3 regions of the Heyndrickxia sp. FSL W8-0496 genome follow, and region 1 is predicted to be linked to each of the others. Evidence: riboswitches for the same ligand, from Rfam matches in the RefSeq annotation. Region 1 holds a riboswitch; each other region holds the start of a gene.
The links. A riboswitch is a leader RNA that binds a small molecule or an ion and turns the genes downstream of it on or off. The one in region 1 is predicted to bind thiamine pyrophosphate.
Positions count from the first base shown of each region.

Region 2: linked by a shared signal. The riboswitch ahead of thiW (energy coupling factor transporter S component ThiW) and the one ahead of thiT (energy-coupled thiamine transporter ThiT) in region 1 are both predicted to bind thiamine pyrophosphate.
Region 3: linked by a shared signal. The riboswitch ahead of tenA (thiaminase II) and the one ahead of thiT (energy-coupled thiamine transporter ThiT) in region 1 are both predicted to bind thiamine pyrophosphate.

Region 1 covers NZ_JBBOXX010000001.1:2,278,430-2,282,706, forward strand. Annotated here, with positions in the region: gene hpaB (4-hydroxyphenylacetate 3-monooxygenase, oxygenase component) at 1-180, opposite strand, end outside; gene NST63_RS11490 (ABC-F family ATP-binding cassette domain-containing protein) at 381-2,000, opposite strand; TPP riboswitch at 2,160-2,263, shown strand; gene thiT (energy-coupled thiamine transporter ThiT) at 2,347-2,919, shown strand; gene NST63_RS11500 (hypothetical protein) at 3,095-3,289, opposite strand; gene NST63_RS11505 (FAD-dependent oxidoreductase) at 3,444-4,277, shown strand, end outside.
Region 2 covers NZ_JBBOXX010000001.1:2,721,920-2,726,196, forward strand. Annotated here, with positions in the region: gene thiE (thiamine phosphate synthase) at 1-391, opposite strand, end outside; gene thiM (hydroxyethylthiazole kinase) at 381-1,184, opposite strand; gene thiD (bifunctional hydroxymethylpyrimidine kinase/phosphomethylpyrimidine kinase) at 1,177-2,013, opposite strand; gene thiW (energy coupling factor transporter S component ThiW) at 1,982-2,503, opposite strand; TPP riboswitch at 2,678-2,784, opposite strand; TPP riboswitch at 2,859-2,961, opposite strand; gene NST63_RS13735 (DNA-3-methyladenine glycosylase family protein) at 3,476-4,120, shown strand; gene NST63_RS13740 (DUF1646 family protein) at 4,242-4,277, opposite strand, start outside.
Region 3 covers NZ_JBBOXX010000001.1:2,950,423-2,954,699, reverse strand. Annotated here, with positions in the region: gene NST63_RS14975 (LLM class flavin-dependent oxidoreductase) at 1-369, opposite strand, end outside; gene NST63_RS14970 (tetratricopeptide repeat protein) at 457-1,839, opposite strand; TPP riboswitch at 2,052-2,160, shown strand; gene tenA (thiaminase II) at 2,239-2,898, shown strand; gene NST63_RS14960 (Nif3-like dinuclear metal center hexameric protein) at 2,961-3,728, shown strand; gene NST63_RS14955 (MFS transporter) at 3,774-4,277, opposite strand, start outside.

The DNA of each region.
Region 1 (4,277 bases):
AAAAAATGTAAATTCTTCACTATGTTCTACTTGATAATCATATAATTTAGCTTTCATTGCTAATACTCCACTGAAAGCAGGGTGTGCCGAGATTTTTCCAGTTATTCGTTTTCCATCCACCCACACCTCATTATTTAAACCATCAATTCTTTTAATGAAATCATCTCCATTTAAAGACAATTTTACCACCCCACTTTTATGAATAATAAATTGTATGCTCAAATTTAAACGGGACTACCCAGTGAAATTTATAAAATAAAAAAGACTGTCTATTTAAGGGGCCGACCTCACATAAATACGTTATCTTTTAGAACAAAATTCTTATTAGATATCGTATAGTGATGTCAGACCCAATCTTTTAGACAACCTCTTTATCGTTTTTATGCATATAACATTTTTAATTGATGTTGAATTTCGTCATTTTCTAGATATTCATCATAGGTCATTTCTTTATCAATAATGCCATTTGGTGTAATTTCAATGATTCGATTGGCAATGGTTTGAATAAATTGATGGTCATGTGATGCAAAAATCATAGAACCTTTAAAACGTATTAAACCATTATTAACTGCTGTAATGGATTCCAAATCAAGATGGTTTGTTGGCTCATCTAGTAATAAAACATTGGCTCCACTAAGCATCATTTTTGAAAGCATGCAGCGAACTTTTTCACCACCCGATAGAACATTGGCCTTTTTCATCACTTCTTCACCAGAGAAAAGCATTCTTCCTAAAAATCCTCTTAAGAAGCTTTCACTTTGATCATTAGGGGAGTACTGACGTAACCAATCTACTAAAGTCAATTCGCCATTTTCAAAATAACTTGTGTTATCTTTAGGGAAGTATGATTGAGAGGTTGTGACACCCCATTTATATGTTCCGCTATCGGGTTCCATTTCTCCAGCCAAAATCTTAAATAAAGTAGATTTTGCTAATTCATTATGACCTACTAATGCGATTTTATCATCTTTATTCATTGTAAAACTAATATTATCGAGTACCTTAACACCATCGATGGTCTTTGATAGTTCTTCTACACGGAGAAGATCATTTCCAATTTCACGATCCGGTGTAAAATGTACATATGGATATTTCCTTGAAGATGGCCTGATATCGTCCAAGGTAATTTTGTCTAAAAGCTTTTTACGTGAAGTGGCTTGTTTCGATTTAGATGCGTTTGCACTAAATCTGGCAATGAAGCTTTGTAATTCCTTAATTTTTTCTTCCTTTTTCTTGTTCGCTTCTTGGGCCATTTTTTGTGCTAATTGGCTAGATTCATACCAAAAATCATAATTTCCAACATATAATTGAATCTTACTGAAATCAAGATCTGCTATATGTGTACAGACTTTATTTAAGAAATGACGATCATGCGATACTACAATCACTGTATTTTCAAAGTTGATTAGAAATTCTTCTAACCACTGTATTGCTTTTAAGTCTAGATGGTTAGTTGGCTCATCTAGAAGTAAAATATCAGGCTTCCCAAAAAGAGCTTGTGCAAGTAATACTTTTACCTTTTCTGCACCTGTTAACTCTGCCATTTTTTTTGAATGAAGCTCTTCATCTATACCGAGTCCTTTTAAAAGGATTGCTGCTTCTGACTCAGCTTCCCAACCATTTAATTCCGCAAATTCTCCTTCAAGCTCCGCAGCTCTCATTCCATCTTCGTCACTGAAATCAGCTTTCATGTAAATTGCATCTTTTTCTTGCATGACTTCGAATAGACGTGAATGTCCCATAATAACAACTTTTAAAACTTCTTCTTCTTCAAATTCAAAGTGGTTTTGCTTTAAGATAGCAAGTCTTTCGCCTGGTGTTATATGCACATCACCAGTTTGAGGCTCAAGCTCACCAGATAATATTTTAAGAAATGTTGATTTCCCAGCACCATTTGCACCAATAAGGCCGTAACAGTTTCCAGGTGTGAACTTAATATTAATATCTTCAAAAAGTTTACGTTCACCGAATCGTAAGCCTACATTATTTACAGTAATCAAAGACAAATACCTCCAAAAGAATAATATCTTATTAATTATACCATGAGTTGATTAAAAAAGGGAAAAGTCAGTTATATAAAGGGATTCAGTTACTTCTCTAAAAAAATGACTTTCATAATAATTAAAATTATTGTACAATGTTAATGAAAATTTAATGAACGTTACCACAAGGGGAGCATTTTTTTGCTGAGAGTGAACATATTTGTTCTGACCCTTTGAACCTGTTAGTTAGTACTAGCGTAGGGATGTGGATTGAATAAGGGATTGCTTTTTTTACAATATGCAATCGTTTATTCCCCCTTTTGCGGTGCGTTTCTTTAAAAACACTATAGAGGGGGATTTTATTATGAAAAAATTTAGTTTGCTAACTTTGATCGAGATTTCATTATGTGCTGCTTTTGCGTTTGTGTTAGATTTATTACCATCTATAAAACTAAGCTCAGCGATTTCAGTTTCCTTTGCAATGGTTCCTATTTTCATTCTTGCTTTTCGATGGGGTGTGAAAGCAAGCTTTGTCGGGGGATTGTTATGGGGATTACTTCAAATTGTTTTGGGAGATGCAGCAGATGATATATTAACTCCCGTTCAAGGGTTCATAGAATTTTTTATTGCCTTTTCTTTTATTGGTGTAGCAGGTTTATTTAGGTCATTCATTCAAGCGAATATCCATGAGGGTAATAAAGGAAAGACGATTTTCTTAGTTGTGGTTGCAACATTTATTGGCAGCATTGGTCGTTATTTTTGGCATTTCCTAGCTGGGATGATTTTTTGGGGAAAATTTGCACCAGAAGGGCAATCGCCATTCATATATTCATTAATTGCTAATGGAACAACAATGCTTCTATCAGGTCTTTTATGTGCAATTATTTTGAGTATCATCATTACGATGAGCCCAAGACTTGTTAAAAGATTTGCTTAATTAAGCATAATCAAAAATCAATTTTCTAAAATTCTACTTATATTGTATATCGGGGTGGATTTATCCAATTGATTTTTTGCTGTTACTTGCAATAACAATAATCTATGAAATACGTAGGGACGCTTTGGATAGCACAAAAATCAAAGCGTCTTTTTTATATGTGTACATATCTCATTTATAAATTTTCATTCTGTTGCTTTATTTCGTCTCCAGCTATGTTGGTATTTGCCTCTTCTAATTGTTTATGATCAGCCACTGAATGACCAGGATAATATTTTTTTTGGTTATTAGTACTCATTGCTGTATTTATCGTTATTTTTGGCTGCTTTGGTGCATCTGTTAATCTTTTGTCTTCATATGATTCAGTCATTAAGTTTAATTCACCTTTCTGTTTAGTAAGTAGCTTTGAGTATTATTTACTTAATATATGTAAAAATTCAATCGTGGCGATAAAAAAGAATACATGAAATTTCTTCCTTTGGTTAAAAATAGAAAGTATATAATTGCATTTGGAGGAAGATTAGATGCCAAACGAAGAAGTGAAAATGCCACAATTTCCTGAACCAATATGGAAACAGGGGATGGATATTCCTGGTTATTCCGAGTTGCTAGAGGATATCGAGGTAGATGTAGCAATTGTAGGAGGCGGTATTACTGGTATCACCACTGGTTATCTTTTAACAAAGGAAGGGTTAAAGGTAGCCATTATCGAAGCTGGAGAATTGTTGAATGGAACGACAGGTCATACAACTGCAAAAGTCACAGCACAGCATGGTTTAATCTATGATGAATTAATTCAAAATCTAGGAAAAGAACAGGCAAGACTTTATTATGAGGCGAGTACGGAAGCCATACAATTTATTAAAGAAACTATTAAAGAACATGGAATTGAATGTGACTTTAGTGAAGAAGATGCCTATATTTTTACAAATAGTGATGAATATGTACCAAAATTGAAAACAGAGGAGCAAGCGTATAAGGAATTAGGGATTAATGGTGAATTGGTTGAACAATTGCCTATTGATTATTCCGTGAAAGCTGCATTAGTGATGAGAAGCCAGGCTCAATTTCATCCAATAAAATATTTAAAACCGCTTATTGAGTATATCCAGCAATCTGGAGGACTAATATTCGAGCATACAACAGCTACAGATGTAGATTATGCAGAATATCCTATTGTTATCACGAGAGGTGGACCAAAGGTAAAATGTAAATATGTATGTGCATGCTCTCATTTTCCGTTTTACGACGGTCTCGGGTTTTATCCAACAAGAATGTATGCTGAAAGATCTTATCTTATTGCTGTGAAAACAGAAAAAGACCCTCCACCTGGTATGTATATTAATGCTGAACAGCCA
Region 2 (4,277 bases), 440 kb from region 1:
AAACAGTACCAACACCGATATAATCAGCCCCTTCCTTTTGTGCAACCAATGCTTGTTCCTCAGTTTGAACAGAAACACCGACAATCATTGAGTTGGGTATTATTTTTTTCACTTCCACTAAGGGGAGATCTTTTTGTCCAATATGTATTCCTTCTGCATTGACTGCCAATGCGATGTCCACACGATCGTTAATGATTAATGGAACATCAAATTTTGCTAGAAGTTGTTTAAGTTTTATTGCCTTTTCAAAAAAGATTTTTCCTTCTGAGTGTTTTTCTCGAAGTTGCACAGCAGTGACTCCACCTAGCACCGCTTTTTCAACAATAGGAAGCAATTCCTCTTCGGACGTTTGTTCATCTGTAACAAGATACAGTTGATAATCAATATTCATGTATTCTCACCTCAAGATTAAATGTTTCAGCATTCATCAGATCAATTTCGTCTATAAGTTTTGCTTTAAATGTTCCTAGACCTTCATTCAGTTTCAGATGTTGTTTTGCCCTTTGACCCGCTATTGACATGACAGACATTCCAACCATCGTAGCATTTAAAGGGTCTTCACTTACTGCAGCAAAACTTGCAATGATGGAACCTGACATACAGCCAGTACCTGTTATTTTTGTTAATATTTCATCACCATTTTGCAGGATGAATGTTCGTTTTCCATCTGAAATGACATCTTCCTTGCCACTTATCCCAATTGAACACTTATATTTTTCCGCTGCACGATTCGCTATTTCTATCGGAGAAACTGAAACTTCACCTGCATCTACTCCTTTCGTTTGACTACTTCCACCAATTAACGCATGAAGCTCACTTACATTCCCACGTATGATATCCATTTTGACCTGATCTAATAGAATCTGTGATTTACTTGTTCGAAAAGAAGTTGCACCTACACCAACAGGATCAAATATTACAGGTATCCCTTTACGATTTGCAGCACGGCCAGCACGAATCATAGATTCAAAAACCTGCTCATGAATGGTTCCAAAGTTTATCACTAGTGCATCTGCTAACTGGATCATCTCTTCCATCTCATTCGTTTCTGTTGCCATTACAGGTGATCCCCCAATTGCAAGTGTCACATTGGCACAATCATTGATGGTTACTGTATTCGTAATATGATGAATAAGTGGCTTCGACTCTTTTACTCTATTAAATAATTCTTTGATATTATTCACTATAACTCCCCCTTATTTTCCTCTCTTTTTCTACTAATCCAGCTTTCTCATAAATATCAAAAAAATGATGGGTAGGACCATGACCAGATCCAATATTAATGCTATATTGAATTGCTTTTGTAATATAGGATTTACCTGCTTTAACAGCCTCCTGCAAAGAGTATCCTTTTGCTATATACGCTGTAATTGCGGAGGATAAAGTACAGCCGGTCCCATGAACATTCTTCGTATGAATTCGTTTCCCTTTTAACCATGTGAATTGCATGCCATCGAAAAATAAATCATTCGGATCTCCTTCAAGATGTCCTCCTTTTAGGAGGACAGATTTTGCCCCAAGCTCTTTTAAATTTCTACATGCTTGATACATATCCTCAATATTTTCAATCTTAGTATTAGTTAAACATTCCGCTTCTGGAATATTAGGAGTTACAAGTGTTACCACTGGAAGCAATTTTTCCTTTAAGGATTGTATGGCATCCGTCAATAAAAGATGATGTCCTCCCTTTGAAACCATTACAGGGTCTAGAATTATCTGTTTTGGTTTATACTTGTTGAGTTCTTCAGCCACATTTTTTACAATTTCCGCTGATCCAAGCATGCCAATTTTCACAGCATCCACCGGTAAATCCTCAAATATTGCTGCAATTTGATCACGAATGATCGAAATATCCAGCATCTGAACCGATCGTACCTCAACAGTATTTTGCGCTGTAACAGCTGTAATAACAGACATTCCATACACACCTAATGCAGAGAATGCTTTCAAATCGGCTTGTACTCCTGCTCCTCCACCTGAATCAGAGCCTGCGATTGTAAGAGCTGTTTTCATAGATGATTCCCCCTATTATTTTGTTTTTGAATAATATTTTGATAAAAACCATGCCAATAATTGCACCGCCTAAGGAACTGATTATGAAAGACGGTACAAACCCGAATAAGGCAACTTTATTCCCTAAAAGCAGAGTTGCAATCGGATAGGCAGCGAGCGCACCAAGAATCCCTGTTCCAGTTACCTCTCCAATAAATGCCCATATAAGCTTTTTGGTTTTTAAAAATAGAAAGCTTGCTAAAAAAGCACCAATCATACTCCCTGGGAAAGCAAAAATAGAACCAGTTCCATTCATATTTCGAAGTAATGAAACGATGAATGACTGTGCTACGGAATAAACCGGACCAAGCAATACAGCAGTCAAAACATTAGCCATATGTTGTACAGGAAAAATTTTCGCAAACCCTACTGGAATAAACACGATATTACTTGTTAGTGTAGTAATCGCAATAATTATTGAAGTCAATGTTAGTTTTCTAGTTTTAGACATTGAATCACCCCCCTTTCCCTTAAGAACTTTCGAAATTTGTTTAATTTCGATAAGAGCTGGCAAATCAAGAACGTTGTAATTTTGAAAACGAAGATAAATTCTTTTTTCTCCACAACAGAAAAACCACTTTCCTAAAAAGAAAGCGGTTATATCCCATAAAAAGACAACCTAAAAAATAGGTTTGGACCGCTTCCCTACGCCGGCATCACCCGGATCAGGTTTAAAGGGTATCAATCTTCTTTGATCTCTCTCAGCCAAACTCGGCTCCCCTAGCAGAATCTATATTTTATTGTTATAAGGCATAAAAAAACCGCCCTAGATATAAGGACGGACTGATTTTCACGGTTCATCGCACCGAAAAATACAGCCACTTCCTTACGCCAGCATCAACTGGATCAAGTTCAAAGGGTCCAGAACCTCTGTCTCAGTCTTCTTAAAAGACTCCCCTAGTGATCAATTTCATTTAATTAAACCCATCTTAGCATATTCTGGATAAAAATCAATCATTTTCATTAGAAAGTTAAAATAATAGACTATACATCCATGACTAATGTATCAATCTTTTTACGTATTTTCATTTTCTCTGTTTTACTCTTCATTCAAACCTTCTATCTCATTCATTGTCATGAATATTAGCTTTTTCAACAGTAATGAAATAATTTTTTCCTTCCATAATTTTTTAATTCTATTATAGAGTGCACAGCAGTCCTTCTGTATCCTCAATCACTTTGTTTACATTTAGAACGAATGCCTTGCCCCATTAGAGGTATGTGTAAATGAGTATAAAAAATGCCTCTTATTCTTTTTTTAGTTGTAACCAAACTCCTTTCCACCCCTATTGATAATAAATTTAGCTTAAATTACATCTAAAAATATTTTTATATGATTTAAAAATAACTGAATAATGTTAATATTATTCTAAAATGATGAAGTTCATATCTAGTTAATCAAAAATTTAGGGAAGTGATTCGATTGAACCAAATAATATTACAAAAATTAGGAACTGCCGATCCTATCTTACAACAACTAATGAAACTTATTGGTCCGCTCAATATAAAAATAAGTGATGATCCCTATCAAGCATTATTACGATCAATAGTCGGACAGCAATTATCTGCAAAGGTTGCTTCCGTTTTAAATGAGCGGCTAAAAAAATTGACGAATTCCAATCTCTCACCGGAGACTATTTTAGCATTATCAGATGAGCAGTTAAGAGAGATAGGTATATCCTACCGAAAGATTTCGTATATACGAGATTTATCCGAAAAAATTACTAAAAAGGAGCTACTATTTGAACAATTTTCATACATGGGGAATGAAACGGTAATACAACAATTAACACAAGTCAAAGGAATTGGTCGTTGGACAGCGGAAATGTTTCTCATCTTCTCACTAGGTAGACTCGATGTATTATCCCTACTAGATATTGGTCTCCAACGTGGTGTCAAATGGCTTTATTCAGTTTCAAAAGAATCAGATGGTAAAAAACTTTTAGAAGAAAAAGGAAAAGCATGGGCACCTTATCAATCGATTGCCTCGCTATACTTATGGGAGGTGGTTAACCAAGAATATGTCGTTTCCTATCCTTCATTTGAGGAATACTTGAGATCTAATTAAATCTACGATTTATTTATAATTATTTTCAATGGATCTCACTTTTTACTGATTATAAAAAAGGGTTGTCTGATGAAAAGATATTGCTACCAGACAACCCTATTTCTATTTTCAGTTAAACATTTTAGAACAAAATATCAGTTATCAAAATTATAACAAA
Region 3 (4,277 bases), 670 kb from region 1:
CTGGTCAGTACCAGGAGCTCTGCCTAATCCTAAATCGATCCTACCTGGAAAAAGGGATTCTAATGTCCCGAATTGCTCAGCAATTACTAATGGTGCATGATTGGGAAGCATGATCCCTCCTGAACCTACACGAATATGTTTAGTTCCTGCCGCTACATGTCCTATAACAAGAGAAGTAGCGGAGCTTGCTATCCCAGGCATATTATGATGCTCTGCCAACCAGTAACGAGTAAACCCCCATTTCTCTGCATGTTTTGCTAAATCTAATGTATTTATCAATGACTGCGAAGCAGTACTTCCTTGGACAATTGGAGAAAGGTCAAGCACAGAATAACGAATTTCATTTATTTTTTTTGAATGATTAACCATAGATTCATCTTCTTTCTTTTTTCGGTAAATACGTAATTTCATTCTAACAGTCAATCAGCATGTTACAAAATGAAATGCATTTTTTCTCTAAGCTCTTTTTTGCATATCTATATATAATTGTGTGTAGGCTTGATGCTCTTGATTCATTCCAATTTCGTTATATAGCTTTGCTAGCCATTTAACAGGTTTCGGATCATAAGCTTTTAGTTCCATTTCCCAGCTAAAACAATCAATTGCTTGATCATATTGTCCAAATTCATAAAATAATTGGCCGAGTAATAATTGTTGATCAGGATCGTTTGAAAGCTTCTGCATTTGCTCGATTTTTTTCAAGATGGGTATTGCAGGAATACAGCCTTTTAGTGGTTCAAGGTATTCAATAATGGAATCAAGATTCTGTTCTTTTAGAAGTAAAGTAATGGATTGGTGAAGAAAAATTTTAGCTTTTTCAGGATTTATATGAAACAGTGGTGCTAGGATTGAATCTATTTGTTCGGATTGAAAATACCTAGGATTTAGATTCACTTCATTTAGTATCTCTTCAAAAGCTTGGGCTTGTGAGGTAGTTAGGGAAAGTTTGCTGCGAATTAATAGTTGAATCAGCTTCTCTGCATCTTTATTTTCTATATATAAATCTAATAGATCATTAATTAATTCTGGAATGTGCTGCTCTTTTTGGATTAAATCCTCTAATACGGAGATTACATCTTCTTTCGGTAAATGTATCTGAATGAATTGGAGAAGGGATGGATAATTTTCCACATTAATAGTTTGTAGATAAAATCCGATTAAGTCCATCCATCTAGATTGATGTTTTAATAATTGCTCTAGCCTTTGATATTCCTGTTTATTTTCTTTCAATTGAAAAAGTCGATTTTCCATGTAGAGTGGATCTTTATCGATTAATACATCTGCTAATTGATCATATAGCTTGCTATATTTGATAAAATTTAAGTCACTTGCAATACCTTTTACCCAGCTCTCATTTGGGCAAAAATCCATCAGGATGCGAAGAATACGATAACTTGAAAACATTTTGCCATTGCGACGGTAATCATAAAAGATCGTTTGTATGTAGGAAAAAATGGTCTTCTTCGAAATAAATGATTCAAAAAAGGTTGTAAGAAAGGCAACTTCTTGTGGAGTAAAAAGATTTTCGGCTTTTTTAATTAGTTGTTGAAAGGAATACTTCTTAAATGGATGTTCTAGTGTGATGGAAGAAAAGACTAGTGGGTGATTAGGTGGTAAGATTAGACCTTTAGTTAATGCTTCACTAATAAAAGATTTTCGTTTGAGTTTGGAGGGTTTAACGTAAGTTATATAGTGATTTTTATAGAAGAAAAGATAGTAAACATGTTTTTCGTTATCCATGGCTTCAATGATTTTACTTTGTAAATATATAGCCATCTGTGTGATACGAAGTTCAATAATTTGGTTTTTCTTTGATATCTGAATAGTTTGTTGGCTCATAGGAATCCTCCTCATTTTATGTCCGGTATCATTATATCATAAAAATTAAGAAGAATAATATGTTGGAAAGAGAAGATTGGAGCTGAGTAGGATGTTTGGGCGATTATCTACAAGTAAACTCTATAATTTTCCATTGAAATTATATTATAGGTAGGGAAAATCCCTTGAATAATATTTTTTGTATGTTAGGATGATTATGACAATAAGATAATAATGACCACTAGGGGAGCCTTTATTAAGGGCTGAGATTAAAGTTCAACTTTAAGACCCTTTGAACCTGATCTAGTTGATACTAGCGGAGGGAAGTGGAGCAGAATGATATATTTCCATCTTTATTCTGTTTTCTAACCACTTCCCAGTATGATAGTGGTTTTTTATTTTTGGAAAGGATGAGGGAGTATGTCGTTTGCAAAGGAATGCCGAAAGGAAGCGAAAAAATGGTGGGATGCAAGTCTTCAACATCCATTTGTACAAGGAATAGGTAATGGCAAATTAGAAATAGAAAAATTCCGTTTTTATGTTTTACAGGATTCCTATTACTTATCTAATTTTGCTAGAGTTCAATCATATGGTGCAGCTGTATCAAGGGATTTATATACAACAAATCGGATGGCTAATCATGCACAAGGTACATACGAAGCTGAAATGTCTTTACATCGTAAATTTTCTGCTCTACTCGAAATATCAGAGGAAGAAAGAAAAGCCTTTAAACCCGCACCAACAGCATATGCTTATACCTCTCATATGTATCGAGCTGTTCAAAGCGGGAAATTGGGTTATATAATCGCAGCTATTTTACCTTGTTATTGGTTGTACTTAGATATAGGAAGTTATTTGAAGGATTGTCAACCAGATGAAATGATTTACCAAGAATGGATAGCCGCTTATAACGGTGATTGGTTCAGGGAGCTTGTAACCGAGCAAATACAACGAATAGATGAACTCGCTGAAGCATCTTCAGAAGAAGAACAATCCGAAATGAAAGAATTCTTTTGGAGGAGTGCGTATTATGAATATTGCTTTTGGGAAATGGCTTATACAATGGAGACTTGGAAGTAAAGGGACGGTTCTAGTGCTTCTTCGAAGCACTAGAACCGTCCCCGTTGAGGGGGATAGAACTAATGAAATTAGAACAATTTCAAATGCAGATTAAGGATTTATTTGGTGAGGAATTAGTAAAACATGAAGATGATGAGTATGGATTTACTTCTATTTCCAAAACATCATTTTCAAAAATTGGTTACGCAACAAATTTAACTTTAGAAACGATCCAAGAAGCTGCACTGAATCATGTTGATTTAATGATTACTCATCATGATGCATGGGACTTTTTGTATGGTATGAAAGATCAGTGTATGAAGAAGCTTGAAGAAAATAATATTACTCATTTCTTTATTCATGCACCACTTGACTACATTGAGTTTGGGACATGTACATCGTTAATGAATATTCTTGAGGTAGATGTGATTAAACAGTACTCTCACTATGAAAATGGAAATGAGTTCCCTTCTATAGGATTATTTAATCATCCTATTTCATTTACAAACCTTGTTAAACTGATGTCTGAAAAATTAAACGAACCAGTGAGTGCATGGAAAAATAATGATCAAATGATTAAAACAATTGCTGTTTTAACAGGTGCTGGTGATTCTACAAAAGTAATAAAACGTGCCTTAGATGCGGGATGCGATACATACATCACTGGAGAAGCAACACTATATGCAATCCAATATGCCAAGTTTGCCAGGATCAATCTAATCGCAGGAAGTCATACATTTACCGAAATCTTTGGAATCGAAAGCTTAGCGAAAAAATTAAAAGTCCTAAATCCCCAAATTGAAATTATTCGATTGGAAGAGGAACATTTTGAAGCAAAGGGACGGTTCTAATGCTTCTTCGAAGCACTAGAACCGTCCCCATGTTTTCCGATGTTTTCAAGAAACAGTTGATGTTTCTCTAGTGATTGCCGGTCTAGTTAAAGAAAAGATTGCACATAGTAAGGCGATAATGACAACAGCACTTCCAACCCAGGCTGTACTTGTTACCGATCCGGTTTTGTTTAATACAATTCCTCCTATTGCAGATCCAAGTGAAATGCCAATCTGTAAGGCTGAGTTATTAAAGCTTTGCTGTATATCGGAGGTTTCCGGGTCGGTTTGTATCAAATAGCTTTGCTGAGGTGGTGACAGACTCCAACTTAATGCTCCCCATATCATCATTATAGGAATGAATAAAACAAGAGAAAAAGTTGTAAAAGGTAATAAGCATAGTACAATGGCAAATGTGCTAATGACTAGAATAATGCATTTCTTCGCACCTATCCTATCCGATAGAGTTCCACCTATAGCCCCACCACAGACGGCTGCAATTCCAAATACAAAATAACAAATACTAATCCAATAGGAATTCAGATGCAGATTTTTTTCCAAAAATGGTGT